3 regions of the Bordetella sputigena genome follow, and region 2 is predicted to be linked to each of the others. Evidence: predicted binding sites of a transcription regulator. Region 2 holds the regulator's gene; each other region holds the start of a gene.

Region 1 (9,827 bases), on a different contig from region 2:
CGGCCACGCCCTTCGTCTACGGCTTCCTGGGCGACGTCAATCAGATAGAGGGCCATGCCGCCGGCGGGCTATGGCGCGCCAACGGCGTGTCGCTGCCCGCGCCGGCCTTCGACGGGACCGACGAACAGCGCGCCGTGGCCTACGTGCGGCCGCATGAGCTGGACATCCTGCCTTACGCCGCGGCGGGCGAGGGCATCACGGTCAAGCTCAATCATGCCTACCTGGCCGGACCCAGCGCATTCCTGGAGTTACAGCGCGAAGACGGCGCCCTGCTGGAAGCGCAGCTGTCCGAAGAGGAATACCACGGCCTGGACCTGCGCGAAGGCGCAATGCTGCTGGCGCGCCCGCGCCGCGGCCGCATCTTTCCCGCGAGCAAGTAGACCTTATGCCCGATCCCGTGATCCCGTCCCGTCCGCACGCCGCCATCGCGGCGCGCTGGTCCGAGCTGCTGCAGCGCCTGGCCGATATCGCCGCGCGCTATCCCGACGCGGCGCTGGCCTCTTCGCTGGCCGCGGAAGACATGGTGCTGACGCATGCCATCCATACCGGTGGCGCGCCGCTCGGGATCTTCACCCTGGATACCGGCCGCCTGCATGCCGAGACACTGTCCATGCTGGACGTCATCGAGCGCCGCTACGGCCGCCGGCCGACGGTATATCGGCCCGTGCAGGAATCCGTCGAGACGCACGTGGCGGCGCATGGCGCTTTTGCTTTCTACGAAAGCAGGGAACTGCGCCAGGCCTGTTGCCATATCCGCAAGGTCGAGCCGTTGAAACGAGCCCTGGCCGGACGCGGCGCATGGATCACCGGCCAGCGGCGTGCGCAGGCGGCCACGCGCGGCAGCCTGCCGGAAGAAGAACAGGACCCGGTTTTCGGCTTGTACAAGTTCAACCCGCTGGCCGGCTGGAGCGAAGACGACGTCTGGACCGCCATCCGCGCGCTCGATATTCCCTACAACCCTCTGCATGACCGAGGCTATCCCTCCATCGGCTGCGAGCCCTGTACGCGCGCCATCCGGCCCGGCGAAGACGTGCGCGCCGGCCGCTGGTGGTGGGAGTCGTCCGACAGCAAGGAATGCGGGCTGCACGCGGGCAACCACGCCGATGCGCGGGTCGTTCAATTCGCCGGCCGCCAGGCCGGCGGAAGCGCGGGCGGCGAAGCCTGAAGCAGGCGCGGGTCCGTTACCGAAGCATCGTTTTACCGAAGACACTCGAGATCCCTATGTCCACCGTTCACACCCGCAGCCATCTGGATTGGCTGGAGTCCGAAGCGATTTTCATCCTGCGCGAGGTCGCGGCCGAGTGCGAAAAACCGGTTCTGCTGTTCTCCGGCGGCAAGGATTCCTGCGTGCTGCTGCGGTTGGCCGAGAAGGCTTTCCGTCCGGCGCGCTTTCCCTTTCCGCTGATGCACATCGACACGGGCCACAATTTCCCGGAGGTCATCCGGTTCCGTGACGCGCGCGCGGCCGAACTGGGCGAAACCCTGATCGTGCGCAGCGTGGAAGATTCGATCGCGCGCGGATCGGTGGTGTTGCGCAAGGAAACGGATTCCCGCAATGCCGCCCAGGCCGTGACGCTGCTGGAAGCCATCGCGGAGTTCGGTTTCGACGCCTGCATCGGTGGCGCGCGGCGCGATGAGGAAAAAGCCCGCGCCAAGGAGCGCATCTTTTCCTTCCGCGACGAATTCGGCCAGTGGGACCCCAAGAGCCAGCGTCCGGAGGTCTGGAGCCTGTACAACACCCGTGTCCATCGCGGCGAAAACATGCGCGTGTTCCCGATTTCCAACTGGACCGAGCTGGACGTGTGGCAGTACATCGCGCGGGAAAACCTGGCGCTGCCATCCATCTACTATGCCCATCAGCGCGAAGTCGTACGCCGCCAGGGCCTGCTGGTGCCCATTACGCCGCTCACGCCGCCGCAGGCCGACGAGCGGATAGAGACGCTGTCGGTGCGCTTTCGCACCGTGGGCGACATTTCGTGCACCTGCCCGGTGGCGTCCGACGCGGCCGACAACCAGGCCATCATCGCCGAAACGGCGCTCAGCGATATCACCGAACGCGGCGCCACCCGCATGGACGACCAGACTTCCGAGGCCTCGATGGAACGCCGCAAAAAGGAAGGCTACTTCTGAGCGGCCTTGGCAGCCCGGACGGAACACACCACTATGAACGCAATCAACGACTCTTTCCTGCCCAGCGGCGAGACGGCCGTTATCCGCCTGATCACGGCGGGTTCCGTGGACGACGGCAAATCCACGCTGATCGGACGCCTGCTGTACGACAGCAAGAGCGTCTTCGCCGATCAGCTCGACGCCATCGCGCGTGCCAAATACAGGCGCGTGGAAGGCGACGGCATCGATTTCGCATTGCTGACGGATGGCCTGGAGGCCGAGCGCGAGCAGGGCATCACCATCGACGTCGCGTACCGCTATTTCGCCACGCCGCGCCGCAAGTTCATCGTTGCCGACGCGCCGGGGCATGAACAGTACACGCGCAATATGGTGACCGGCGCATCCACGGCCGACGTCGCCATCATCCTGATAGACGCCACGCGCGCCGCCGACGGCAAGCTGCTGCCGCAGACCAAACGGCACAGTACGATCGCGCGTCTGCTGGGCATCCGGCACATCATCGTCGCGGTGAACAAAATGGATCTGGTGGCGTGGGACCACGCGGTGTTCGAGCGTATCCGCGATGCCTATGCGGATCTGGCCCGGCGGATCGGCATCGCGGATTTCCACGCGCTGCCGCTGTCGGCGCTGACCGGCGACAACGTCGTGGCGCCGTCCGCGCACACGCCCTGGTATGACGGTCCGCCCTTGCTGTCCTTGCTGGAGTCGCTGGATCCCGCGATTGAGGCGGCCGACGCGCCCTTGCGCTTTCCGGTGCAATGGGTGGTGCGCCATGACGGCAGCAGCGCGCAGGACTTCCGCGGCTACGCGGGCCGCGTCGCCAGCGGTACGCTGCGCGCGGGCGACGAAGTCCTGGTGCAGCCATCCGGCGTGACCGCGCGCGTGGCCGGGATACGCGCGCACGATAGCGCGCTGGCCAGCGCCGCGGCCGGCGATTCGGTGATCGTCGTGCTGGACCGCGATGTCGATGTGTCGCGCGGCGACGTGCTGTCGCATGCCGGCGCGGCGGCGCGCACCGGCAAGGAGTTCGAGGCGGAGGTCTGCTGGCTCGACACGCAGCCCTTGAATCCGGCGCGCCGCTATCTGCTCAAGCAAGGCACCCGCTTGACCACGGCGAAGATACGCGAGGTCGCGACGCGTCGCGACATCCATGAGTTGCGTGAGATCGATGGCGACGTCGGCACGTTGTCGATGAACGATATTGGCAAGGTGCGCATCGCCACGCGTGATCCGCTGACGCTGGATCGCTACGACGATATCGCCGCCACCGGCGCCTTCATCCTGATCGACGAATCCACGCATCAAACGGCTGCCGCGGGTATGTTGCGTTGAGCTTGCGGGTCGCCCCGCGGTGGGCCGGCAGCGACCCGCCGGCGGCCCGCTTTTACCACGCCGATCGCCCGGAGAGCCTTATTTCATGCGGGTTTTGCGGCAAAGCCACAATCCCGGAAATTGCCGCCAGCGGCCGCTTGAGTTGGGGTAAAGTGGGACGTCGCCGAAAAAAAAGGCGGTAGGTGCTTGTCAGAAAATACTGTATGGATGTACAGTACTATTCATGGCACGTACCGATCATTCCGTTTTTGCCGGTTCTGGGTCCCCGGCTGCCGCCCCCGCCGCCTTGCGCGGTCGGGGTGCGGTTACTAATGTTCGGCACCGCTTCCAGCGCGACGACCGCAGCGCCGCCGATCCGGCGGACGAGCCCGCGCTGGCCTATGCCCGACAGGACCCTGACGCCGTGGCGGGTATTGCCGCCGGCGGCCGCCCCACGGCGGGCTCGCCTACGGCAATCGCCGCCATCCCGGTCCGCCTGGTCACCTCCGCCGCTCCGCAAACGCCGCCGGGCACCACCGTGGCGGTGGAGCAGGCCCGCAAGCTGATCTCCCGCAACGATTCCCCGGACGTGCCGTTCGACCGGGCCATCAACACATACCGGGGTTGCGAGCACGGCTGCATCTACTGCTATGCGCGTCCCACCCATGCCTACCTGGGGTATTCGCCGGGGCTGGACTTCGAAACCCGCCTGGTGGCCAAGGCCAATGCCGTGGATGCCCTGCGGGCGGAACTCGCCCGGCCGGGTTACCGCGTCGAACCGGTCAATGTCGGTTCGGCTACCGACGTCTATCAACCCATCGAGCGCTCATGGCGGCTGACGCGCGGCGTGCTGGAACTGCTGCTGGAAACCGGCCATCCCCTGACCATCGTCACCAAGAACGCGCTGATCGAGCGCGACCTGGATCTGCTGCAGGCGCTGGCGCGCCGCAATCTGGTGGCCGTGTATATCAGCGTCACTTCGCTGGATGCGGATATCTCCCGCACCCTGGAGCCGCGCGCGTCGGCGCCCTGGCGGCGGCTGCAATCCGTGCGCAAGCTGGCCGACGCCGGCGTGCCCGTGGGCGTCCTGGCGGCGCCGGTGATTCCCTTCATCACGGACGAATTCCTGGAGCGCATCGTGCAGGAAGCCGCCCGGGCCGGCGCCTATTACGCCAGCTATACCGTGGTGCGGCTGCCCTGGGAGGTCAAGCCGGTCTTCGAGGAATGGCTGCAGGCGCATTTTCCCGATCGCGCCGAGCGCGTGCTCCATCGGATCGAAGACATGCGCGAAGGCAAGCGCAACGATCCCCGGTTCGGCACGCGCATGCGGGGAACCGGCATCTGGGCCGATCTGCTGCGCCAGCGCTTCGATATGGCGGTGCGCAAAGCCGGCCTGAACCGGCAGCGGCTGCAACTGGATACCAAGCAATTCGTTCCTCCGGCCCCGTTCGTTTCCGGGCCGGGGCCTACCCGTGGACCTGCGCCGGTCAGGCAATTGGGTCTATTCGATTAAGTTGTCTCCAAGGAGCACTCCATGAACCTGGCAGCCGAACCGCAGTTCCCGACCAAATGGCCTTTCCCGCCCGTGCCGCCCAGCCGGCGCGGTCTGAGGCGCCTGGCCCAGCTGTCGCGGCAGGTTTTGTCCCCATTTGGACGGCACCGCGGGCCCGTCGTGGCCGATGCCGCCGCCAGCATTGCCGGTGCGTCCGCGGCCGGGACCGTGGCAGGGCAGGGGGTTACCGTGCGGCAGATGGTGGTCGACGTGTTGCTGGTCGCCATGTGGGGCGCCATGATTCCCGGCCTGATGTGGCTGGGCGCCGCCGCCGGCTTCTGATCCGGGCTTGTTGGGCAGTTTCCCACGCCGGTTTACCTAAGGCACTGATTTCATGTAGAATGCCGGGTTTGCCAAGTGTCATCCTCTGCCTGCGGCGCATTCTATCTCCTCTATAACAAACCGCACTGCATGATGGTTTCGGAGTTCTCATGAACCTTATCGCTGTCCTGGAACAGGAAGAAATCACTCGCCTGACCGCCGACAAGACGCTGCCGTCTTTCGCGCCGGGCGACACCGTGGTCGTCAACGTCAACGTCGTCGAAGGTACCCGCAAGCGTGTGCAGGCTTTCGAAGGCGTCGTGATCGCCAAGCGCAACCGCGGTCTGAATTCGGCCTTCATCGTCCGGAAGATCTCGTCCGGCCAAGCCGTGGAACGTACGTTCCAGCTGTATTCGCCGCAGATCGCTTCCATCGAAGTCAAGCGTCGCGGTGACGTCCGTCGCGCCAAGCTGTACTACCTGCGCGATCGCTCGGGCAAGTCGGCTCGTATCAAGGAAAAGCTCGTCAGCCGTCAGGCTGCCGCGCAATCGGCTCAGGCTGCCGAATCCGCGTCCTGATCGCGGGGGTACCGCCGGCCGGTCCGCCAGCCGGACCCTCGTCAGAAAGGCACCCCCAGCGGGTGCCTTTTTGTTTCCGGATCCCGTCCACCGTCTCTGATCCATCCGCACATGCCTGACCAGCCTGACCAGCCTGACCAGCCTGACTCGCCGCGTCCGCGCCGCCCCATCGTCCGCCCCGCCTTCGACGCGGCGGTGCAACCTTGGGTCGCCGCCAACGAAGGCTTGAAGGCCGTTCCGCCGCAGGCCCTGGCGGTGGACGAACTGCGTCGCGTGCTCCAGCATCCGCGCGGCTTGCCGGCGCAGTTGCCCTTGAACGGCGACACGCGCTACGCCGGCAGGGAGGGCGCGCCCGTGCTGGCGGCGGTGCTGGTCCCGCTGGTGATGCGCGAACCAGGCGTGACCGTCATGCTGACGCAGCGCACCGCGCATTTGCACGACCACGCGGGGCAGATCAGCTTCCCCGGCGGGCGTATCGAAGAAAGCGATGCCAGTCCCATCGCGGCTGCCCTGCGCGAAGCCCAGGAAGAAACCGGCCTGGCGCCGGAATGGGTGGACGTACTGGGTACGATGCCGCCCTACATGACGGCGACCGGCTTTTCCATCACGCCCGTGGTGTCCCTGGTCCGGCCGGGCTTCGACGTGGTCCCGGATCCCTTTGAAGTGGCCGAGATCTTCGAAGTCCCGCTGGCATTCATTATGGACCCGGCCAACCACAGACTGCATAGCGTCGAGCTGCCGGACGGGCGCGTGCGCCGGTACTACTCCATGCCCTGGGGCAAGTACTTCATCTGGGGCGCCACCGCCGCCATGCTGCGCAATCTGTACCACGTGCTGTGCGACCCGAACGCGCGTGACACCGCGCCGGAATAATCAATAACGCGGCGCCGCGGCGTTCTCGTGCAGGATGCGGACATACAGCGCGTGGCGCGAACGGTCGATCAGTCCCTGTTCCAGCGCCTGCAGTACCCCGCAGCCGGGTTCATGCTGGTGCGTGCAGTTGTAGAACCGGCATTGCGCCGCGTAGGGGGCGAACTCCGGAAAGCCGCGTTCGATTTCCTCACGCGACAGGTGCTGCAGGCCGAAAGCCTGGAAACCCGGCGAATCGATCAGGTCGCCGCCCTCGGGCAGGTGATAGAGACGCGTGCTGGTGGTGGTGTGCCGCCCCATGTCCAGCGCAGTGGAGTGCTCGCGCGTGGCGGCATTGGCGCCGGGTATCAGGTCATTGAGCAAGGTCGATTTGCCCATGCCGCTCTGGCCCAGCAGCAGGCTGACGTGTCCGGCCATCTCGGGGAACAGGGTCCGCCGGGTGGCTTCGGCGTCCAAAGCGCTGACTTCCAGCACGGGGACGCCCAGCCGGGCCAGCGGCGCCAGCCGTGCCCTGGCTTCATCCAGCCCCGCGCGCAGATCGACCTTGTTCAGCACGATGCGTGGCGCAATGCCGGCGCTCCAGGCACCCGCCAGCGCGCGGCCGGCCAGATCGTCCGAAAACGTCGGTACGACGGCGACCACGATGAAGAGCTTGTCCACGTTGGCGGCGAACTGCTTGGCCCGCATATCGTCGGAGCGGTAGAGCAGATTGCTGCGCGGCAGGATTTCCTCGATGGCGCCCTCGTCGCGGCCTTGCGGCGCGATGCGCACGCGGTCGCCGACCGCGGCGCCAGCCTTCTTTCCGCGCGGATAGCATTGCCGCGACGTGCCGTCGGCCATTTCGACGATGTAATGGCGGCCGTGGGCGGCCACGATACGGCCATCGAGCAGGCCCTGCGCGTCCGTGGCGGCGTCGCTCGCCGCTTCCGCTCCCTTGGGCCGCGGCTTGTCCGGCCGGGCGGCCGGCAGGCTGTCCTGGCGCCCGGGCCGGGCAGGGCGCTCGCGCCGGCTCATCGGGCGGCCATGCCCAGGTGCCGGATGCGCACCGCCGCCGGCGGATGGCTGTCGTAGAAAGCGGAATGGACGGGATCCGGCGTCAGGGTGGCGGCGTTATCGTCGTACAGCTTGACCAGCGCCGACACCAGTTGCCTGGCCGAGCTTTGGCGCGCGGCGTAATCGTCCGCCTGGAATTCGTCCCGCCGCGAATACCAGCTGGCGATGGGGGTGAACAGGAAGGTGAACACCGGCACGACCAGGAAGAACAGCAGCAGCGCCATCGCGTCGTTGCGGCCGTCCAGGCGCGGCAGCACGCCCAGCTGTTCGTAGAACCAGGGCTGGCGCGCCAGCCATCCCAGCAGCGCGAAGAATCCCAGCGCGACGGCGAAACTGATCGCGATGCGCCGGGTGATGTGGCGGCGCGCGAAGTGGCCGAGCTCGTGCGCCAGCACGGCTTCGATCTCGTCGCCATTCAGACGCGCAAGCAGCGTGTCGAAGAACACGATGCGCCGCGATTTGCCGAAGCCGGTGAAATAGGCGTTGCCGTGGCCGGAGCGGCGTGACCCGTCCATGACGAACAGTCCGTTGATGGCGAAGCCGCAGCGCTGCACCAATTGGCCGATACGCTTGGACAGGTCCTGGTCCGCCAGCGGCGTGAACTTGTTGAACAGCGGCGCGATGACCATGGGAAACAGCAGCAGCGTCAACAGGCTGAAGGCCACCCACAGTCCCCAGGCCCAGATCCACCACAGCGATCCGGCCTTGCCCATCAGCCACAGAATCGCGGCGACCAGCGGCAGCCCGATCACGGCGGTCAACGCCAGGCCCTTGATCGCGTCTGAAACGAACAGCGCCGGCGTCATGCGATTGAAGCCGAAGCGGGCCTCCAGCTTGAACTGGCGCCACACGGTGAAGGGCAATTCCAGCGCGCCCAGCAGCAGGCCCGTGATGACCAGCAGCAGCATCTGGTGCAGGAAATCGTTGTCGGTGAGCCACCCGGCAAGCAGGTCGATGGCCTGCAGGCCGCCCAGCAAGGTCAGGCCGACCAGCACCGCGGCATCGAATACCCGTTCGACGATGCCCAGCCGCACGCGCGCCACCGTGTAGTCGGCGGCGCGCTGGTGGCTGGCCAGGCCGATGCGATCGGCGAATTCGGGCGGCACGCGATCCCGGTGGCGGGCGACGTGGCGGATCTGCCGCGTGGACAGCCAGAGCCTGACGCTGATATCGACCAGCAGCAGCGCAACGAACAACAGAGTCAGCATGGGGAATCCGGGGCGGGGAAACCGATATGAGAAAATCGGGTTTTCAAAAGGCGAATTATATGGCTCTGAACGACAACCGCCTGGTCTGGCTCGACATGGAAATGACCGGCCTCGATCCGGAAAAGGAACGCATTATCGAAGTGGCGGTGGTCGTGACCGAACCCGACCTGACCGTTGTGGCGGAAGGACCGGCGCTGGCGATACACCAGCCCGACAGCCTGCTGGACGCCATGGACAGCTGGAACAAGGCCACCCACGGCAAAAGCGGCCTGATCGAGAAGGTCAAGGCGTCCACCATTACCGAAGCCCAGGCCGAGGATATCCTGATCGCCTTCCTGTCGCAGCACGTGCCCGCCGGCAAGTCGCCGCTATGCGGCAATACCATCAGCCAGGACCGGCGTTTCATGTTCCGCTACATGCCGCGGCTGGAACAATTCTTCCATTACCGCAATCTGGACGTCAGCACGCTGAAGGAACTGGCGCGCCGCTGGCGGCCGGACGTTTACAAGAGCTTCGAAAAGAAAAGCCGGCACGAAGCGCTCGCCGACATCCATGATTCCATCGACGAGCTCAAGCATTACCGCGAGCATTTCCTGAAGGTCTGACCCAGCGGACGGCGGCCAACGCGTGGCCGCCTGCCCGCCGACCGGTCCGTTTTCGGAATGGCTCGCTGGACGGCTTGCCGAACGGCTCGCCGATTGGCTCGCCGATTGGCTAGCGCCCGCCGAAGCGCTGCAACGCTTCCCCGGCCAACGGCCGGAAATGCGGCTCGCCATGGCCGGCAAGGCTGGCCAGATGCGATTCCGATGCATCGAACAAGGCCCAATACAGGCGCCGGCACAGGGCGCGCGCCGCATGTCCCGG
Region 2 (9,827 bases):
AGTGAACCGCGGGACTTTCTGCCGCACCTTGCCGGTCAGGGGATCGAATAACTCCAGCGTTTCGACCTCGTCGTCGAACAACGTCAGCCGCAAGGCCAGCTCCGCGCTTTCCGCCGGGAAAATATCGATGGTTTCGCCACGCACGCGAAACGCCCCGCGGGTGAAGTCCGCATCGTTGCGCGTGTACTGCATGGCCACCAGGCGCGCCAGGATCTCGCGCCGCGAAATGCGATCGCCCGTCCGCAGGATGAGCACCATGGCGTGATAATCGCCGGGATTACCGATACCGTAGATACACGACACCGTGCCGACGATAACCGTATCGCGACGCTCCAGCAGGCTTTTGGTCGCCGACAATCGCATCTGTTCGATGTGCTCGTTAATCGACGAGTCTTTCTCGATAAACAAATCGCGCGTCGGCACGTAGGCCTCGGGCTGATAATAGTCGTAGTACGAAACGAAATACTCGATGGCGTTCTTGGGAAAGAACTCGCGCATTTCCGCATATAGCTGCGCGGCCAGGGTCTTGTTCGGCGCAAGCACCAGCGCCGGCCGTCCCAGGCGCGCGATGACGTTGGCCATCGTGTAGGTCTTGCCCGAGCCGGTAACGCCCAGCAGCGTCTGGTACATCAGCCCATCCCGCACGCCGTCCACCAACGCGTTGATGGCGCCGGGCTGGTCGCCCGCCGGCGGATAGGGTTGATAGAGCTGGAAAGGACTATCCGGAAATTCGACGAATCCAGTTTCGGTCATGCTAGACTGTCTCAGGGTAAACCCCCCATTATCCGCCGCATATCCGGCTGCGTCCACCTACCCTTTTGCGTAACTTGCGATCCGATGAGCACCCTTTTCCAGAACGTCGAATTGGCCCCGCGCGACCCCATTCTCGGGCTGAATGAGCAATACAACGCCGATACCCGGCCGGGCAAGGTCAATCTGGGCGTGGGGGTGTACTACGACGACAACGGGCGCATTCCGCTCCTGGCCGCGGTCCGCAAAGCCGAAATCGCCCGCATCGAGGCCGCCGCCGCGCGCGGCTATCTGCCTATCGAAGGCATCGCGGCCTACAACAAGGGCGCCCAGGCCCTGCTGCTGGGCGCCGACTCCCCCCTCTCGGCCGAAGGTCGCGTGCTGACCACGCAAGCGCTGGGCGGCACGGGTGCGCTCAAGATCGGGGCGGATTTCCTGCGCCAGCTGCTGCCGCAATCCAAGGTGTATATCAGCGATCCCAGCTGGGAGAACCACCGCGCGCTGTTCGAACGTGCCGGCTTCCAGGTCGAAACCTATCCCTACTACGACGCCGCCACGCATGGGCTGAATTTCGAAGGCATGCTCGCCGGCTTGAAATCCATGCCGGCCGGCAGCGTGGTCGTACTGCATGCCTGCTGCCATAACCCCACCGGCGTGGATCCAACCGCCGAACAATGGCAGCAGATCGCCAATGTGGTCAAGGAACGCGATTTGGTGCCCTTCCTGGACATCGCCTACCAGGGCTTCGGCGCCGGCCTGCACGAAGACGCCGCCGTCGTGCGCCTGTTCGCCGGCATGGGCATGACGGTGTTCATCAGTTCCTCTTTTTCCAAGTCCTTCTCGCTGTACGGCGAGCGCGTCGGCGCCCTGACGGTGATCGCCGGCAGCAAGGACGAAGCCACGCGCGTGCTCAGCCAGCTCAAGCGCGTCATCCGTACCAACTATTCGAATCCGCCCACGCATGGCGGCACGGTCGTATCGACGGTGCTGAACACGCCGGAACTGTTCGCCTTATGGGAACAGGAACTGACCGGCATGCGCGAGCGTATCCGTCTGATGCGCCGCCAACTGGTCGACAAGATCAAGGAGTATGGTGCCCAGCAGAACTTCGATTTCGTCCTGCAGCAGCGCGGCATGTTCTCCTACTCCGGCCTGACCTCGGCCCAGGTGGATCGGCTGCGCGAAGAACACGGTATTTATGCCGTCTCCAGCGGACGGATCTGCGTTGCAGCGCTGAACAGCCAGAATATCGATGCCGTGGCCAAGGGTATCGCGCAGGTGCTGAAAGGCTAAGCCGATCATCCCGGTACGTCTGGGCACGCGCGCTTGGGGCTCCTTCGGGAGCCCCAATCTTTTTTGCGGGATATTCGGCCGCGAGTGCTCGCCCACCCCCTTGCGTTTTGGAGCTACGTCCCCCAAAATTCGATCCTGTATATCCATACAGGGAACAGGATCGCCCAATGGCCAGCAAACTTACCGAACGGCAACAGCAGATACTCGACCTTATACGCCAAGCGGTCGCGAGCACGGGATTCCCGCCCACCCGCGCTGAAATTGCGGCAGCGCTCGGATTCCGTTCGCCCAACGCAGCGGAAGACCATCTGAAGGCGCTGGCGCGCAAAGGCGCCATCGAACTGACCGCCGGCGCCTCCCGCGGCATACGGTTGAAAGAAACGCGGGCCGAAAACAGCCAGGCCATGCTCCCCATCCCATCGCTGGCGCAGCTCATGTTGCCGCTCGTCGGCCGCGTCGCGGCGGGCAGCCCCATCCTGGCCGCCGAACACGTCGAACGCGATGTCGGCGTCGATCCCGGCCTATTCGCCCAGCGGCCGGATTACCTGCTCAAGGTCCGCGGCATGAGCATGCGCGACATAGGCATCCTGGACGGCGATCTCCTGGCAGTCAAAAAAGCCAGCGACGCGCGCGACGGCCAGATCGTGGTGGCTCGCATCGATGAAGACGTCACCGTCAAGCGCTTGCACCGCCAAGGCGGCCGCATCGAACTCCTCCCGGAAAATCCGGAATTCGAGCCCATTCTGGTGCGGCCCGGACAGGAATTCGCGCTGGAGGGCATCGCGGTGGGTTTGATCCGCACCCAGGCGCTGCAATAAGGCTCCAGCGGGCGGCGGCCAGCCGGCGACAGGTGCTTGCCAGACAGCCAAACGAAAAGGCCTGGAGCTCGCGCTCCAGGCCTTTTTGCCAGGCTTGTGACTACGACCGCGTTTAGTGCTTGATAACCGGATCGGCCGATTCGGAGGAAGCCGCCGTCGGGGTCACCATCGGCTTGTCCTTCGCGTCCTCTTCCGAGATCGGGTCAGGCATACGCTCCAGTGCCCGCTCCAAGACCTTGTCGATCCAACGTACCGGCACAACTTCCAGCTGGTTCTTGACGTTGTCGGGGATTTCCGCCAGATCCTTGACGTTTTCCTCGGGAATCAACACGGTCTTGATGCCACCACGGTGCGCGGCCAGCAACTTTTCCTTCAAGCCACCGATCGCCAGTACTTCACCACGCAGCGTGATTTCGCCCGTCATCGCGACGTCCGCCCGCACCGGAATACCGGACAGCGCGGACACCATGGCGGTGGTGATCGCGATACCCGCGGACGGACCGTCCTTGGGCGTCGCGCCTTCGGGCACGTGCACGTGCATGTCGCGTTTTTCGAAGACGCTATCGGCGAATCCCAACCGACGCGCCCGCGAACGCACGACCGTGCGCGCCGCTTCGACCGATTCCTTCATCACGTCGCCCAGCGAACCGGTGCGCTGGATAGCGCCCTTGCCCGGCATGTCGGCGACTTCGATGGTCAGCAGATCGCCGCCCACTTCGGTCCAGGCCAAGCCGGTCACCTGCCCCACCTGGTTTTCCTTTTCCGCCATACCGAAGTTGTAGCGGCGTACGCCCAGGTATTCGTTCAGGTTCTCCGACGTCACCGCGATGACGCTGGCGGTGCCATTGGTGTCCGCGGCGGGCTTGCCTTCGCGCTCGGTCAACAATTGCTTGACGACCTTGCGGCATACCTTGCCGATCTCGCGCTCCAGCGCCCGCACACCGGCTTCGCGCGTGTAGTACCGCACGATGTCGCGCAAGGCGGATTCGTCTATCGACAGCTCCGTTTCCTTCAGGCCGTTGTTCTTCAACAGCTTAGGAATCAGGTGATCGCTGGCGATGTGCACCTTTTCGTCTTCCGTGTAGCCGGACAGGCGAATGACTTCCATCCGGTCCAACAGGGCCGGCGGAATATTCAGCGTGTTGCTGGTCGCGACGAACATCACGTCCGACAGGTCGAAGTCGACTTCGACGTAGTGATCCTGGAACGTGTGGTTCTGCTCGGGATCCAGCACCTCCAGCAGCGCCGACGAGGGATCGCCACGGAAGTCCATGCCCAGCTTGTCGATTTCGTCCAGCAGGAACAGGGGGTTGCGCACACCTACCTTGCTCATGTTCTGCAGGATCTTGCCCGGCATGGAGCCGATATACGTGCGACGGTGACCGCGGATCTCGGCCTCGTCCCGCACGCCGCCCAGCGCCATCCGCACGAACTTGCGATTGGTTGCCTTGGCGATCGACTGCCCCAGCGAGGTCTTGCCCACGCCGGGAGGACCGACCAGGCACAGGATGGGCGCCTTGACCTTATCGACGCGCTGCTGCACGGCAAGATATTCGAGGATGCGTTCCTTGACCTTTTCGAGACCATAGTGGTCATCGTCCAGGACCGTTTCGGCATTGCCTATGGAATTGTTGACCTTGCTCTTCTTGCGCCACGGCAGATTGATCAAGGTATCGATGTAGTTGCGCACCACCGTCGCTTCGGCGGACATGGGCGACATCAGCTTGAGCTTCTTCAGCTCGGCATCGGCCTTTTTGCGCGCTTCCTTGGGCATATGCGCCGCGACGATCTTCTTTTCCAGCTCTTCGATGTCGGCGCCTTCTTCGCCCTCACCCAGCTCCTTCTGGATGGCCTTTACCTGCTCATTCAGGTAATAGTCGCGCTGGCTCTTCTCCATCTGCTTTTTCACACGGCCGCGGATCCGCTTTTCGACCTGCAGGATGTCGATTTCGGTTTCCAGCTGCGTGAGCAGACCTTCCAGGCGTTCGGCCGTGCCGAAGATCTCCAGCATCTTCTGCTTTTGCTCGAGCTTCAGCGGCAAATGGGCGGCGATGGTATCGGCAAGCCGACCGGCATCGTCGATGCCCGCCAGGGACGTAAGGATCTCCGGCGGGATCTTCTTGTTGAGCTTTACGTACTGCTCGAACTGGGCCACGATGGCCCGGCGCAGGGCTTCCGTCTCGGAACCCTGGATGGGGTCGAGCTGGATGGGCACGACTTCGCAGGTAAAGTGCGATTCGACGTCATCCACCCGCGTGATGCGGGCGCGCTGCGCCCCTTCGACCAATACCTTCACGGTGCCGTCGGGCAGCTTCAGCATTTGCAGGATGCCCGCCACGCAGCCGATCTCATAAACATCCTCGGGCGACGGATCATCCTTGCCGGCGGATTTCTGCGCGACCAGCATGATGCTTTTACCGGCCTCCATCGCGACCTCGAGGGCGCGTATGGAGCGGGGGCGTCCGACAAAGAGCGGGATGACCATGTGCGGGAACACCACGACGTCGCGCAGCGGCAGCAACGGCAGGTCGATGGGTTCGGAAGGCAGGGTCTGAGTGCCAGACATAAAGAATTCCTTGGGATGATCAACGTAACGGCGATGCGGCGGAGTCAGTCAGCAATCCCGTCTATCGTCAGTTACGTCTGATATGGGAACAATAGCCGAAAAATCAAGTTTCCGGCCGGCGACCGCAAAAACGGTAAAAACCCGCCACGCCGGACGGGTCTTTCCGATTACGCGGCGGCGTCCCTGACCTCGCCCCGTTCCGGCTTGGATGCCTGGGCAGCATCGTCCGCATAGATGAGCAAAGGCTGACCGTCGCCTTCGATTACGTTGTCTTCGAGTACGACACGGCTGACATTGCCCAGCGAAGGCAGTTCGTACATCGTGTCCAGCAAGGCGGATTCCAGGATGGAACGCAAACCACGCGCCCCCGTCTTGCGCTTGAGCGCCTTGCGGGCGATGGCGCGCAAGGCGGCCGGACGCACGTCGAGCTCCGCCCCTTCCATCGCGAACAGCTTCTGGAATTGCTTTACCAAGGCATTCTTGGGTTCGGTAAGGATCTGGACCAGCGCGGCTTCATCTAGCTCATCCAGCGTCGCGACCACGGGCAGGCGGCCCACCAATTCCGGGATCAAGCCGAACTTGATCAGGTCTTCGGGCTCCGCTTCGCTGAACAGCTCGCCTACACCGCGTTCGGACTTGGCTCGTACCGACGCCGAGAATCCGATGCCCGATTTTTCCGTACGATCGCGGATGACCTTTTCCAAGCCATCGAAGGCGCCGCCGACGATGAACAGGATATTCGTTGTATCCACCTGGACAAAGTCCTGGTTGGGATGCTTGCGGCCGCCTTGCGGCGGCACCGACGCCACCGTACCCTCGATCAGTTTGAGCAGCGCCTGCTGCACCCCTTCCCCGGATACGTCGCGGGTGATGGACGGGTTATCGGATTTGCGCGAAATCTTGTCGATTTCGTCGATATAAATAATCGCGCGCTGCGCCTTTTCAACTTCGTAGTTGCAGTTCTGCAGCAGCTTCTGGATGATGTTTTCGACGTCCTCGCCGACATACCCCGCTTCGGTCAGCGTGGTGGCATCGGCCATGACGAAGGGCACGTTCAACATGCGCGCCAGGGTCTGGGCCAGCAGCGTCTTGCCGGAACCGGTCGGCCCCACGAGCAGAATGTTGCTCTTGGACAGCTCGACCTCATCGCCCTTGAGTTCGCCGTGGCGGATGCGCTTGTAGTGGTTGTACACAGCGACCGCGAGCGTGCGCTTGGGCGTGTCCTGGCCTATGACGTACTGATCCAGGAATTTTTTGATTTCAGTCGGGGTAGGCAGTTCCGAGCGAATAGCGGCGCGCGCCGTCGCCTGCGCTTCTTCCCGAATGATATCGTTGCAAAGATCGATGCATTCGTCGCAGATGAACACGGAAGGCCCCGCGATCAATTTGCGGACTTCGTGCTGGCTCTTGTTGCAGAAAGAGCAATGCAGCACCTTCGCGTCTGCCGATCCCTTTTTTTCAGGCATATATATCTCTGGTGACGATGGATGCCGCGCCTGCGCGCGCCACCCATCCTACGCTGGCTCGAAATAGCGGCGGTTCGGAACCAGGCCCGCGGACGCCTTAGCGATCCTCGGAGCGCGAGGCCAGGACCTTGTCCACCAAGCCATACGATACAGCATCTTCCGCGGACATGAAGTTGTCCCGCTCGGTGTCCAGGGCGATGCGTTCGACGGGCTGGCCGGTGTTCTCCGCCAGGATAAGATTCAGGCGCTCGCGCAGGTCAAGGATTTCGCGAGCCTGGATCTGGATGTCGCTGGCCTGCCCCTGGGCGCCACCCGACGGCTGGTGGATCATGATCCGGGAGTTGGGCAGGGAGTAGCGCTTGCCCTTCTTGCCCGCCGCCAGCAGGAATGCGCCCATGCTGGCCGCCAGACCGGTGCACAGCGTGGACACATCGGGCTTCACGAAATTCATCGTGTCGTAGATGGCCATGCCGGCATACACCGAACCACCGGGCGAGTTGATATAGAACGAAATGTCCTTGTCCGGATTTTCCGACTCCAGGAACAACAATTGGGCAACCACGAGATTGGCCGAATTGTCGTTCACCGGTCCGACCAGGAACACCACCCGCTCGCGCAACAACCTGGAATAAATGTCGTAGGCACGCTCGCCGCGTCCGGACTGCTCGATCACCATGGGGATATACCCCAGGGCGGTCGGCGTCACGGACTCGCCGCCGTACATGGAGGCGTAGAAATCCGTAAATCTATTCATCAAGCCATCCCCATCAACTGGTCGAAAGGCACTTGCTCGTCCGTGACCTTGGCCTTGCCGAGCACATAGGAAACCACATTGTCTTCCACCACGAGCGCCTCGATTTCCGCGCGGCGCTGACGGTCGGAAAGATAATAGCTGACCACCTGGGCCGGCTCTTCGTAATTCTGGGCGAACTCTTCGATGCGCGCGCGGACCTGTTCGGGCTTCGCTTGCAGTTGCGCTTCCTTGACCAATTCGGACACCAGCAGGCCCAGACGCACGCGACGTTCGGATTCGGTGCTGAAGGCTTCCGGCGGAATCGGTACCGAATCGGCGTTCGGCAAGCCGCGCTGCTTCAGTTCTTCGCGGGCAGCGGCGACACGGCTGCTGACATCGCTATCGACCAATGCCGCGGGCACATCGAACTTGGCGGCTTCGGCCAGCGCGTCCATGACACTGTTCTTGGTGCGCACCAGCAGGCGCGTCTTGGCTTCGCGCTCGACATTCTTGCGGATGTCGGCCTTCAGCTTTTCGACATCGCCTTCGGCCTGGCCCAGCGATTTCGCGAATTCGCTATCCACGGCCGGCAGTACGGCTTCCGCCACTTCCTTGACCGTGATGGTGAATTCGGCGGTCTTGCCGGCGACTTCCTTGCCTTGGTAGTCCTCAGGGAAGCTCAGCGGAAACACCTTGGTTTCACCGGCCTTCATGCCCTGCGCCGCGGCTTCGAATTCGGGCAGCATGCGGCCCTGGCCCAACACGAAGGGGAAGTCTTCCGCCTTGCCGCCATCGAAAGGCACGCCGTCGATGGTGCCGGCAAAGTCCAGAGTGACGCGGTCGCCGTCCTGGGCGGCACGGCCTTCGCGCGCTTCGTAGCTGGCGCGCTGCTTGCGCAGGACGTCAATGGTCTGGTCGACTTCGGCGTCCGTCACGGGGGCGTCGTAGCGGGTGACCGACAGGCTGCTCAGGTCGGGCACGGCGACTTCGGGATAGACCTCGAAATTGGCGGTGAACACCAGCGCATCATCACCCGCGCCTTCGGTCTTCGGCTCGATGGACGGAGCGCCCGCTACGCGCAGCTTTGCGGAATCGATGGCCTGTTCGAATGCACGACCCACCTGCGTATTGATCACGTCATAGCGGATGCCGGGGCCGTGGCTGCGCTCCAGCATGGTCATGGGCACTTTGCCGGGACGGAAGCCGGGCACCTTCGCGGTGCGCGCGACGCGCTTCAACTGCGCCTGGACTTCTTTCTCGATGTCCGCGACGGACACGGACAGATCGACGCGGCGCTTCAGGCCGGAGAGGGTTTCAACCACAGGCTGCATTAGAAAAGACCTATTTTGCGAGTAAATGGAAGATGGACAATCAACCGGTCATTTTACCGGAAACTCGTTTGTGCCCTCCAAGCCGGTCCGCAAGGTGGGGGACAGATAAGTGTGGGCGTTAATCCGAGCGCCAACAAAGCGCCGCCGCGTGCCGGCATCGGCCGGAAAGCTTGATGTCAGCTTGATAAAATCCCTGGCCTCTTACCACCCTCGCACCACGCCTTCCCCTATGCAATCACGCGCCCCCGGCGATACCCGTCCCCGCCTAAGCACCATGGCGGCCCTGATCTTCAGTTCCCGGTGGCTGCAGCTGCCGTTGTATCTGGGCCTGATCGTGGCGCAAGGCGTCTATGTGCTGCTGTTCATCAAAGAGCTTTGGCACCTGGTCAGCCACGCCACCACCTTCGGCGAACAGCAGATCATGCTGATCGTCCTCGGTTTGATCGACGTGGTCATGATCTCCAACCTGCTGGTCATGGTGATCGTCGGCGGCTACGAGACCTTCGTCTCGCGCCTGCGGCTGGAAGGCCACCCGGATCAGCCGGAATGGCTAAGCCATGTGAACGCCAGCGTGCTGAAGGTGAAGCTGGCGATGGCGATCATCGGCATTTCGTCCATCCACCTGCTGCGTACGTTCATCGAAGCGGGTGGACTGGGCAAGCCCGACGTTACGTTCACGGAAAGCGGCGTGATGTGGCAGACCATCATCCACTGCGTCTTTATTCTTTCCGCCATCGGCATCGCCTACGTGGACCGGCTGCTGGTTCCGCCCCATGCCGGCGCCAAGGAGCGCGGCACGCACTGACCGCGCGACTGCCGCCGCGGCGCCACCGGTCGGAGGGCGCGGCGGACGAGACAACGGCGTGCCCT
Region 3 (9,827 bases), on a different contig from region 2:
GGTCGCCTTGATAGGCCGCAATGACGTCCGCGTCCAGCTTGCGGCGGATGCCCGGCAGCTGGGCGCCGAACGCGCGCACGATTTCCTCGGCGCGTTGTTCCGTTTCGGGCCGGATGGGACCGTGATTGCGCTCTACCGAGTTCAGCTCCAGCCGCACCTGATGCAGCAGCGCGTCCAACGCGGAGCCTATGGTGTGGCCGACGTAGTAATCCTCGACTTCCGCGCGCAGGTCGATCGGCCCGAGCCGCATGGGAAACAGGGCGCCGCAGAGCGCGGCGACGATCTGGCGCACGCTTTCCTGCGAGGGGTATTCGCGCACGCCGCTATCGCGCAGGCGTCCCAGGGGCTGGCGCCATTCGGTACGGACGGTGCGAAGTTCGGAAACGATGCGGTCCACATTCCAGGACGCGCTGCGGTGATTCAAGGGTGCGTTCATGGCGCTCCGGCTGGGGGATACGAGAGGCACGCGTGCCGACGCGGATCGCGACGGCCAGCGCGGCCGTCTGCGGGACAGCGCTAATTTACCCCGATGGCGCAGGGCTCGCCCGGGCAAACCTTGCGGCGTACAGGGTTTATGGGTGGGTGGACCGCGCACCGGCGGACGCGTCGGGTGCTGCGCGTACCGGTTGCCTGTCGACCGTGCTGCTGGCCTCGCAGCCGTCAATGGGCCGGGGGCAGCGAGCGCCAGGGCTTATTCGTCGCCCAGCAGCAGCCGGCGCGCGGCTTTCCAGCTGCCGGCGTCCGGCGCATACAACAGTCCGCCGCCGCGATGCGTGGGCTTGTAGGGAGAACCATCGAAATGCGCGCTATAGCCGCCGGCTTCGTGGTGCAGCAGCCAGCCCGCCGCATGGTCCCACGGCATCAGGCGACCATACAGCAGCACGTGCGCGTGGCCGCCGGCGATCATGCGGTATTCGTGGGCAGAACAATTGAGTATGTTCGAAGACGCCAGCCCCAGGGCGTTCGCATTGACGATCCCGCGCAGCGGGTCGTCCAGATGGCCCACGGCGATCAGCCCCGTCATATCCTGGACCGGCGCCGGGTCGGCCACCCGCAGCGGGGTCTGCGCGCCGTGTTCGTTTTCCAGCCACGCGCCTTCCCCGCGCACCGCGATGGCGGCGTCGCGGCACAGCGGGTCGTAGATGATGCCGGCCATGACTTCGCCGCGGCTGACCGCCGCGACCATCACGCCGAACAAGGGCAGGCCGGCGACATAGTTGCGCGTGCCGTCGATGGGATCGATAAGAAAGGCCAGTTCGGCATCGATCCAGACGTTCAACAGCGCGGGATTGCGCGAACAGGCTTCCTCGCCGACCAGCACGGCGCCCGGATAGGCGCGCGCCAGGCGCTCGCCGATGAAGCGCTCCGCCGCCTCGTCGGCGTCCGTCACGAGGTCCAGCGGGGATGTCTTGCTGCGCACGGCATCCGTCGACAGGCGACGAAAACGCGGCATGATCTCGGCATCCGCGGCTTCGGCCATCAACGCGGCAATGCGGCGTGTTTCTTCGCGTGTAATCGATCGGAGCATGGCGGTGGATAGGCGGCCCGGGCCGCGCATGGCGGCGGGCGGCGCATGAAGCCGGGGAGGGGCTCGAATCTACCATGAGCGCGCGTCCCGTGGCTGACACGATCGCACGGGCGGCGCTGCACCGATTCTGACCGGCCGTGCCAAGTGCTTGAGCAACAAGGCATTTTTGAATCTGCCCCAAAGCTATCCCAAGGGTTGTCCACAAAACGTGGGGATAAGGGCGGCGGCATGGTCCCTGGGCCATCCCTGCGCGCCCGTCGCAAGTGCTTGTCAGGCCAGGGATTTTCCGACCTGCTCAGCCGCTATCCCAAGGGTTGTCCACAAAAGGTGGGGATAAATAGCTAGGAAGAATCGTAGGGGCGTTGAAATGCTCGATGTCCGCTTGCAATAGTGCGAGAACATTCTTAAACCATGCGCAATGACCCTATGATTTAATACCTCGCCACGCGCCGGGAGGGGCCGATGTGTCGATGTGTGCGGCGCCCCGTGCTGCCGTCCCACCGCTACGCGTGAGCGGAAACCGCGCCATGCGATGGCGCGGATAAAACAAAACGGAGACAAAGGAAGCCACGATGGACACGACACGACGGAAGTTAATGTTGGCGGTTGCCGGCGGCGCGGTGGTCGCTGCCACGCCCGTGCGGCGCGCCATGGCCGCGCCGGAATTCCGCTACAAGTACGCCAACAACCTGCCTGCCACGCACCCCATGAACGTGCGCGCGCGCGAAGCCGCCGCCGCCATCGCCAAGGACACCAACGGCCGTTTTCAACTGGATGTGTTCCCCAGCAGCCAGCTGGGCTCGGATACCGATACGCTCAGCCAGTTGCGCGCCGGGGCCGTGGAATTTTTCACCTTGTCGGGCCTGATCCTGTCCACGCTGGTGCCCGCCGCGTCGATCAGCGGGGTGGGCTTTACCTTCCCCGATTACGACACCGTATGGAAGGCCATGGACGGCCCCCTGGGCGCCTTCATCCGGCAGGAAATCCAGGCCAAGGGTCTGCTGGTGATGGACAAGATCTGGGATAACGGTTTCCGGCAGGTCACCACCAGCACCCGGCCCATCAATGGGCCGGGGGACTTCAAGGATCTGAAGATCCGCGTGCCGGTCAGCCCGCTGTGGACGTCGATGTTCCAGGCCCTGGGCGCGGCGCCGGCCAGCATCAACTTCAACGAAACGTATTCGGCGCTGCAGACGCGGATCGTCGATGCGGAAGAAAACCCCCTGGCCATTATCCAGACCGCCAAGCTGTACGAAGTGCAGAAGTACTGCTCCATGACGAATCACATGTGGGACGGCTTCTGGTTCCTGATGAACCGTCGCGCCTGGGAGAAACTGCCCAAGGACATCCAGGGCATCGTCACGACGCACATCAACGATGCCGGCATGAAGATGCGCGCCGACACGTTCAAGCTGAACGGCGAACTGCAGACCCAATTGGCCCGGCAGGGGCTGGTCTTCAACACGCCCGATCCCGCGCCTATCCGCGAGGCCCTGCGCAAGGCTGGCTTCTACAAGGAATGGCAGGGCAAGTACGGCGATAAGGCCTGGGCCATCCTGGAACAGTCGGTCGGCAAACTGTCGTGATGCCCGACGTGCGCCCGTCGGCCGCCGGCGGCGGCGCCGCCGCCGGGCCCGGCTGGGTCCGCGGGCTGGATGCCGCGCTGGGGTGGCTGGTCGAAATTCCCGCGGCCATGCTGGTCGTCGCGGAGATCGTCGTGCTGTTCGCCGGCGTCGTGGCGCGCTACGTATTCCATACGCCGCTGGTCTGGTCCGACGAGCTGGCGTCCATCCTGTTCCTGTGGCTGGCCATGCTGGGCGCCGTGGTGGCGTTCCGCCGCGGCGAACATATGCGCATGACGGCCCTGGTAAGCCGCGCGTCGCCGGCGGGGCGCGCTTTCCTGGACGTGGTGGCCATGGCGGGCGCGCTGGCCTTCCTGCTGATGATCGCCATGCCGGGCTATGAGTACGCCATCGAGGAACAATACGTCACCACGCCGGCGCTGGAAATCTCCAATATCTGGCGGGCCGCCGCGTTGCCCGTCGGCACCGCGCTGATGATATTGATCGGGCTGCTGCGCCTGGCGGGCCGCGCGCGTTGGCGGGTAACGCTGGGCGCGGTTGTGCTGGTGGCGGCCATCGTCGCCGGCATGATGGCGCTGCAGCCGGTGTTCGCGCAGCTGGGCAACGCCAACCTGGTCGTCTTCTTTGTCGGCGTCGTTGCCGTGTGCGTGTTCGCCGGCGTGCCCATTGCCTTCTGCTTCGGCCTGGCCACCTTCGGCTATCTGGCCTTGAGCACCGGCACGCCCATGATGGTGGTCGTGGGGCGCATGGACGAGGGCATGTCGCACCTGATCCTGCTGGCCGTGCCCATGTTTGTTTTCCTGGGCGTGCTGATCGAAATGACGGGCATGGCCGAACGCATGGTGGGGTTCCTGGCCAGCCTGCTGGGACATGTGCGCGGCGGCCTGTCGTATGTGCTGATCGGCGCGATGTACCTGGTGTCCGGCATATCGGGCGCCAAGGCCGCCGACATGGCGGCCGTCGCGCCGGTGCTGTTCCCCGAGATGCGCAAGCGTGGCGCCCGCGAGGGCGATCTGGTGGCGCTGCTGTCGGCGACCGGCGCGCAAACCGAGACGATCCCGCCCAGCCTGGTGTTGATCACCATCGGTTCGGTGACGGGCGTGTCGATCACGGCCTTGTTCACCGGCGGCCTGCTGCCGGGCGTGGTGCTGGGGCTGATGCTGTGTTTCGTGGTCTGGCGCCGCAGCCGCCATGAAGACATGAGCATGGTCACGCGGGCGACGCGCGGGCAGATCCTGCGCGCGTTGCTGATCGCGCTGCCGGCCTTGGCGCTGCCCTTCGTCATCCGCGCCGCGGTGGTGGAAGGCGTGGCGACCGCCACGGAAGTATCGACCATCGGCATTGTCTATTCGGCGCTGGTCGGCCTGCTGGTGTATCGGCGTTTCGACTGGAAGCGCCTGTGGCCCATGCTGATCGACACGGCCAGCCTGTCCGGCGCTATTCTGCTGATCATCGGCGCCGCCACCGGCATGGCCTGGGCGCTGACGCAATCCGGCTTTTCCCATCAGTTGGCCGACATGATGGCCGGGCTGCCGGGGGGCGCCTTCACTTTCATGGCCGTGTCCATCGTGGCCTTCGTCATCCTGGGCAGCGTGCTGGAAGGCATACCGGCGATCGTGCTGTTCGGCCCCTTGCTGTTTCCGATCGCCAGGCAGATCGGCGTGCATGAAGTCCATTACGCTATGGTGGTGATCCTGGCCATGGGCATAGGCCTGTTCGCGCCGCCGTTCGGCGTCGGCTATTACGCGGCCTGCGCCATCGGCCGCGTCGCGCCGGACCGCGGCATGCGGGCCATCGTCGGCTACCTGGTGTCCATCGCGATCGGACTGGCCATTGTCGCGGCCGTGCCCTGGCTGTCCATCGGTTTCCTGGGCAGCGCGGCGCCGTGAGCCGCGGGCTATAGCGCCGCCTGCAGCGCGCTCATCAAGCCCTGCGCGTTGCGCATGCCCTGGTCTTCGAAGTTGGTGTTCAGGATGACATGCGTCTTGCGCACGCGCTCGGCCAGGGCGCGTACGCGGCGGGCCAGATCATCCAGTTCGGCCCCGCTGTATTCATAGGTGAAGCGGCTGGACGATGCATTGCCGGAGGCCGTCCATGCCGCCGCGTTGCGTCCATGCATGCGGACCACGGCCACGTCGTCGCGCGTCGTTTCCCATATCGGCGGTACGGTGTCCTGGAATCCTGGCGGCGCATCGACCACGGTGTGCGCCGCGCGAAGGTCGCGCAGGAAGTCCAGCGTGGACGCCCTCGCGGCGCCGTCGAACCAGCCGCGATCGCGAAACTCCACCGATGCGATATGGTCTTCCAGGCGTTCGACGCAATCGGCCACGCGCGCGCGGCCGCGCGCATCGGGCCTGACCCAGCGCGGAAACTGGAAATGCACCGTACCCAGCTTGCCGGACATGCGCAGGGGCTCCAGGGCGAATACGAAGCGGCGCCAGGTTTCGTCGACGACGTCGCGCGGTAATTGGTCGATGAAAACCACGTCACCGCGGGTGTGGGCGTTCGCGCGGGTGCCGGCGTCGAATAAGGCATCGGGCAGCGCGTCGCGCAGATCTTCATCCAGCGCCGACACCGGCGTCTGATGGCCGGTAAACAGGCGGAATGCCTTGATGCTGAAGACGAAGTCGTCCGGCGTGCGGGTGGCCCATGCCTGGGCGTTGCGCGCGGAGGGCAGCGCGTAATAGCTCGAATCGATCTCCGCGATGGGGAACCTGGACGCGTAGTAACGCAGCCGGGCTTCCGCCGTGGATGCGTCGGCCGGATAGAAGCGGCGGCAGGCCAGCAGGGTGGGATCGGTCCAGGAGGCCGTGCCTACCAGGATGGACGGCACCGTCGGCCGGGATCGCGGAGGCGGTACTTGCCCCGCGCGCTGGGGATGAATGGGTTCTGTCGTAGACATGGCGCTCGCGTCGGGTCGCGGCGCATTATCTCAGGACATGCGGTGTCACGGTGGTCCGGTTCCCGAAGGCTCCGTCGCGGGGCCCCTGGCGATGGGGCTGGCCGGGACGGACGCGCGGCGTCGACGTCCCGGGCGGCGGAGTTTCAGGCACCGGCCGGGCATACCGGCGTCAGGCGTTGGCGCGGTAACGGTCGCGCAGGGCGCGCACCTGGTCATGGTTGCGCAGCACACCTTCGTACTGCTTTTGCACCACGGCGCGGATGTCTTCCGGCAGGGGCTCGCGCAGGGCGTCGGTGTAGTCGTGCTTGGCGACGTCCTCGCCGCGTTCGCATTCTTCCAGGATGGCGGCGTCGGTGCGGCCCGCGACGGCGGCCTTCAGATGGACCCAGCCGCGGTGCACGGCGCCGGCGACGCTGCCGCTGGTTTCAGGCTTGCCGCCCAGGCGGGCCACGATGGATTGCAATTCCGCGGCGCCCGATGCGCAGTCGCTGGCGCGATTCTGGAACAGGCCGCGCAGTTCCGGGTCCTTGGTGTCCTCGGCTGCGGCCAGAAAGCCCTTCTCGCCGTTCTTGCAGGTTTCGACCAGGTTGTTGAGCAGTTTGACGATACGATCGGCCATGGCATTTCTCCTTCGTGGTTGAATCGGCGCTCCGCCCGCCGCGGCAGCGCATACGCGGGGCTGCCCCGCAAACCACGTACCTGGTTGGGCAGGCTCTCCGCCGCACGCCGTTGGGCTTGCCGTGCCGCCGCCGCGGCGATCGCGCGCCGCTGCAGCGCTGATCGCGGTGGCCGCGGCTACCGCTGCTACCGCCGCTACCGCTGCTACCGCCGCTACCGCTGCTACCGCCGCTACCGCTGCTACCGCCGCTACCGCTGCTACCGCCGCTGCTGCCGCTACCGCCGCTGGCGTCCATGCCGTCCATGCCGCGGCCATCGTGGCCGCCGGGCCGGGCCGATGGTCGTGGACTGAGGTTTTATCCAGTATCATGGCGGCCTCGCACCCCCGCTGCGGGTGCGTGCCCATCCTTACCGCCCTGGCCCCGTCGCCCTCATGTCAGAACGCCCCGGCGCCGCCGCGCCCGATCCTCTCGCCGACCTCAATCCCAGCCAGCGCGAGGCCGCCGAATACGGCGCCACGCCGGAAGGCGGCGGGCCGCTGCTGGTGATCGCCGGCGCGGGTTCCGGCAAGACCAGCACCCTGGCGCACCGCGTCGCGCATTTGATCCTGAAAGGCGCCGACCCGCAGCGCATGCTGCTGCTGACGTTCTCGCGCCGCGCCGCGATAGAAATGGAGCGGCGCGCCGGCGCCGTCCTGCAGAAAGTGCTGCGGCAACACGCCGGCCATACGCCGCCCGCGCTGCCGTGGGCGGGTACCTTCCATGCCATCGGCGCGCGCCTGCTGCGCGAGTTCGCGCCCCGCATCGGCCTGGCCGAGGCCTTCACCATCCACGACCGCGGCGACGCCGAAGACCTGATGGGCATGCTGCGCCACGAGCTGGGATTATCTTCGACGGAATCGCGCTTCCCGCTGAAAGGCACTTGCCTGTCGATCTATTCGCGCGTGGTGAACAGCCAGTCGCCGCTGGACGGCATCCTGAAGGACGTCTACCCCTGGTGCGCGCAATGGGAAGAAGAGCTCAAGCGCCTGTTCCGCGCCTATGTGGAAGCCAAGCAGGCGCAGCAGGTACTGGATTACGACGACCTGCTGCTCTACTGGTCGGAGATGATGGCCCATCCCGAAATCGCCGGCGACGTCGGCGGGCGCTTCGACCATGTCATGGTCGACGAATACCAGGACACCAACCGCCTGCAGGCCGCCATCCTGCTGGGCATGAAGCCCGACGGCAAAGGGCTGACGGTGGTCGGCGACGACGCCCAGGCCATCTATTCCTTTCGCGCGGCGACGGTCCGCAACATCCTGGACTTTCCCGGCCAGTTCAGCGCGCCGGCCAAGGTCGTTACGCTGGAGCGCAACTATCGTTCGACCCAGCCCATCCTGGATGCCTCCAATGCGGTCATCGCGCAGGCGCGCGAACGCCATGCCAAGCAGCTGTGGACCGAGCGCAAATCGTCCAACCTGCCCAAGCTGGTCAGCGTCAGCGATGAAGCGGGCCAGGCGCGCTGGGTGGCGGACCAGGTGCTGGCGCAACGCGAGGCCGGCGCCACGCTGAAATCGCAGGCGGTGCTGTTTCGCGCTTCCGGACACAGCGCGGCCGTGGAGCTGGAACTGACGCGGCGCAATATCCCTTTCGTCAAGTTCGGCGGCTTGCGCTTCCTGGAAGCCGCGCACATCAAGGACCTGCTGGCGCTATTGCGATGGGCGCAGAATCCGCGCGGCCGGATGTCGGGTTTTCGGGTGGCGCAACTGGTGCCGGGCATCGGACCCGCGACGGCGGGCAAGCTGCTGGACGCGATGGACGCCGCCACGGATCCGCTGGCGGCGCTGGACGGCTTCAAGCCCGGCAACGCCGCGCGGGAGGACTGGCAGGCATTCGCCCAGGTGTACAAGGATCTGTGCGCCCCCGGCCTGGCATGGCCGGCCGATCTGGATATTGCATTGCGCTGGTACGGACCCCACCTGGAACGCCTCTATGAAGACGCCCGCGTGCGCAAGTCGGACCTGGACCAGCTGGCGCGCATCGCGTCAGGCTATGGCTCGCGCGAACGCTTCCTGACTGAATTGACGCTGGACCCGCCGGACGCCACCAGCGCCGAGTCCGGCGCGCCGCTGCGCGACGAAGACTACATGATCCTGTCCACCATTCATTCGGCCAAGGGACAGGAATGGAAGTCGGTCTACGTGCTGAACGTGGTGGACGGCTGCATACCTTCCGACATGGCGACCGGTTCCGCCGAGGAAATCGAGGAAGAACGTCGCTTGCTTTACGTCGCGATGACGCGTGCCAAGGAAGACCTGCATTTGATCGTGCCGCAGCGCTTCTATGTGCACCAGCAGACGGGAATGGGCGACCGTCACGTCTATGGATCGCGTACGCGGTTCATACCGGACGGCATGGCGTCATTGTTCGAGTTCCTGCCCAAGCTGCCGGAGCTGCCGGCCTCGCGCGCCGCGGCGCCGGCGCCAACCGCGCAGCTGGATGTGGCGGCACGGCTGCGCAAGCTGTTTTGAGGTCTTGGTTTTAAGGCCTTATTTCTTCTGGCCGCCCTTGTCCTTCGGCGCCTTCCAATCGACGTCGTCCTTGGGGGTGGAAATCTTGCGATCCGCCTTTTCCGCCGCGCTGGGCGAGATCGGATCGCTGGCCGGGAAGGTTTCCTCGATGGCTTCGTCCAGCGATTCCTGGTAGGTATGTACCTTGTCGTCCGCATGGCCGGCATTCTTGTCGGCTTTGTCCTGGCGACCTTGCTTCGGGTCTTCTCGCGTCATGATGTTCTCCGTTAGGCGCAGTGGATCGGCCCGCACCGCCACCGCGCGCACTGTTTCGGGGACGACGCCGGGTTGACGGCGCCACCGCCTGCCCATCAGCAAACGGCATGCCTTTGCCGCACGCCCGCACGCGCGGCAAGGCTCAATCGGGCACCGGTTCCATCGGCAAGCGCAGCGCGCTCATCAAGGCGCGGGCGTCGCGTGGCGCCATCACCTTGGCGTCGTTGTCGAAATAGCAATAGACATCGCGCGGCCCCGTCGATGCCGTGCGCGGGCCGGCCAGCCGGGCGCCACGCGGGGTGGTGCCCCGCGTCCAGGCGGCGATGCGCCGTGCCCGGTCGGCGATGGCTTCCTCGCTGTAACCGCTGGTGTACAGGGCCTGATCGCCATGCAGGCGGATATAGGCGAAGTCCGCGGTGGCGTCTTCCA

The links. The regulator LexA, encoded in region 2, represses DNA repair genes until DNA is damaged. The targets are predictions, from matches to a motif close to ACTGTATNNNNATACAGT.
Region 1: a site for LexA is predicted at 3,661-3,678, ahead of ACNA0R_RS26275 (PA0069 family radical SAM protein). Genes of this name have one in related genera too.
Region 3: a site for LexA is predicted at 6,979-6,996, ahead of ACNA0R_RS09685 (ATP-dependent helicase). Genes of this name have one in related genera too.

What each region holds. Positions count from the first base shown of each region.
Region 1 is NZ_CBCSCA010000022.1:13,725-23,551, forward strand. Features, by position in the region: gene ACNA0R_RS26255 (sulfate/molybdate ABC transporter ATP-binding protein) at 1-380, shown strand, start outside; gene ACNA0R_RS26260 (phosphoadenylyl-sulfate reductase) at 386-1,165, shown strand; gene cysD (sulfate adenylyltransferase subunit CysD) at 1,222-2,130, shown strand; gene ACNA0R_RS26270 (sulfate adenylyltransferase subunit 1) at 2,164-3,462, shown strand; gene ACNA0R_RS26275 (PA0069 family radical SAM protein) at 3,686-4,954, shown strand; gene ACNA0R_RS26280 (hypothetical protein) at 4,976-5,275, shown strand; gene rplS (50S ribosomal protein L19) at 5,425-5,832, shown strand; gene ACNA0R_RS26290 (CoA pyrophosphatase) at 5,944-6,705, shown strand; gene rsgA (ribosome small subunit-dependent GTPase A) at 6,706-7,716, opposite strand; gene ACNA0R_RS26300 (M48 family metallopeptidase) at 7,713-8,963, opposite strand; gene orn (oligoribonuclease) at 9,023-9,568, shown strand; gene paaX (phenylacetic acid degradation operon negative regulatory protein PaaX) at 9,678-9,827, opposite strand, start outside.
Region 2 is NZ_CBCSCA010000002.1:423,654-433,480, forward strand. Features, by position in the region: gene uvrB (excinuclease ABC subunit UvrB) at 1-753, opposite strand, end outside; gene ACNA0R_RS05100 (amino acid aminotransferase) at 838-2,043, shown strand; gene lexA (transcriptional repressor LexA) at 2,211-2,861, shown strand; gene lon (endopeptidase La) at 2,974-5,427, opposite strand; gene clpX (ATP-dependent Clp protease ATP-binding subunit ClpX) at 5,595-6,893, opposite strand; gene clpP (ATP-dependent Clp endopeptidase proteolytic subunit ClpP) at 6,991-7,647, opposite strand; gene tig (trigger factor) at 7,647-8,957, opposite strand; gene ACNA0R_RS05130 (TIGR00645 family protein) at 9,187-9,762, shown strand.
Region 3 is NZ_CBCSCA010000004.1:226,776-236,602, reverse strand. Features, by position in the region: gene epsC (serine O-acetyltransferase EpsC) at 1-436, opposite strand, end outside; gene ACNA0R_RS09710 (inositol monophosphatase family protein) at 692-1,528, opposite strand; gene ACNA0R_RS09705 (TRAP transporter substrate-binding protein) at 2,101-3,114, shown strand; gene ACNA0R_RS09700 (TRAP transporter large permease) at 3,114-5,000, shown strand; gene ACNA0R_RS09695 (DUF72 domain-containing protein) at 5,009-6,013, opposite strand; gene ACNA0R_RS09690 (PA2169 family four-helix-bundle protein) at 6,183-6,632, opposite strand; gene ACNA0R_RS09685 (ATP-dependent helicase) at 7,065-9,143, shown strand; gene ACNA0R_RS09680 (hypothetical protein) at 9,162-9,398, opposite strand; gene ACNA0R_RS09675 (DUF72 domain-containing protein) at 9,541-9,827, opposite strand, start outside.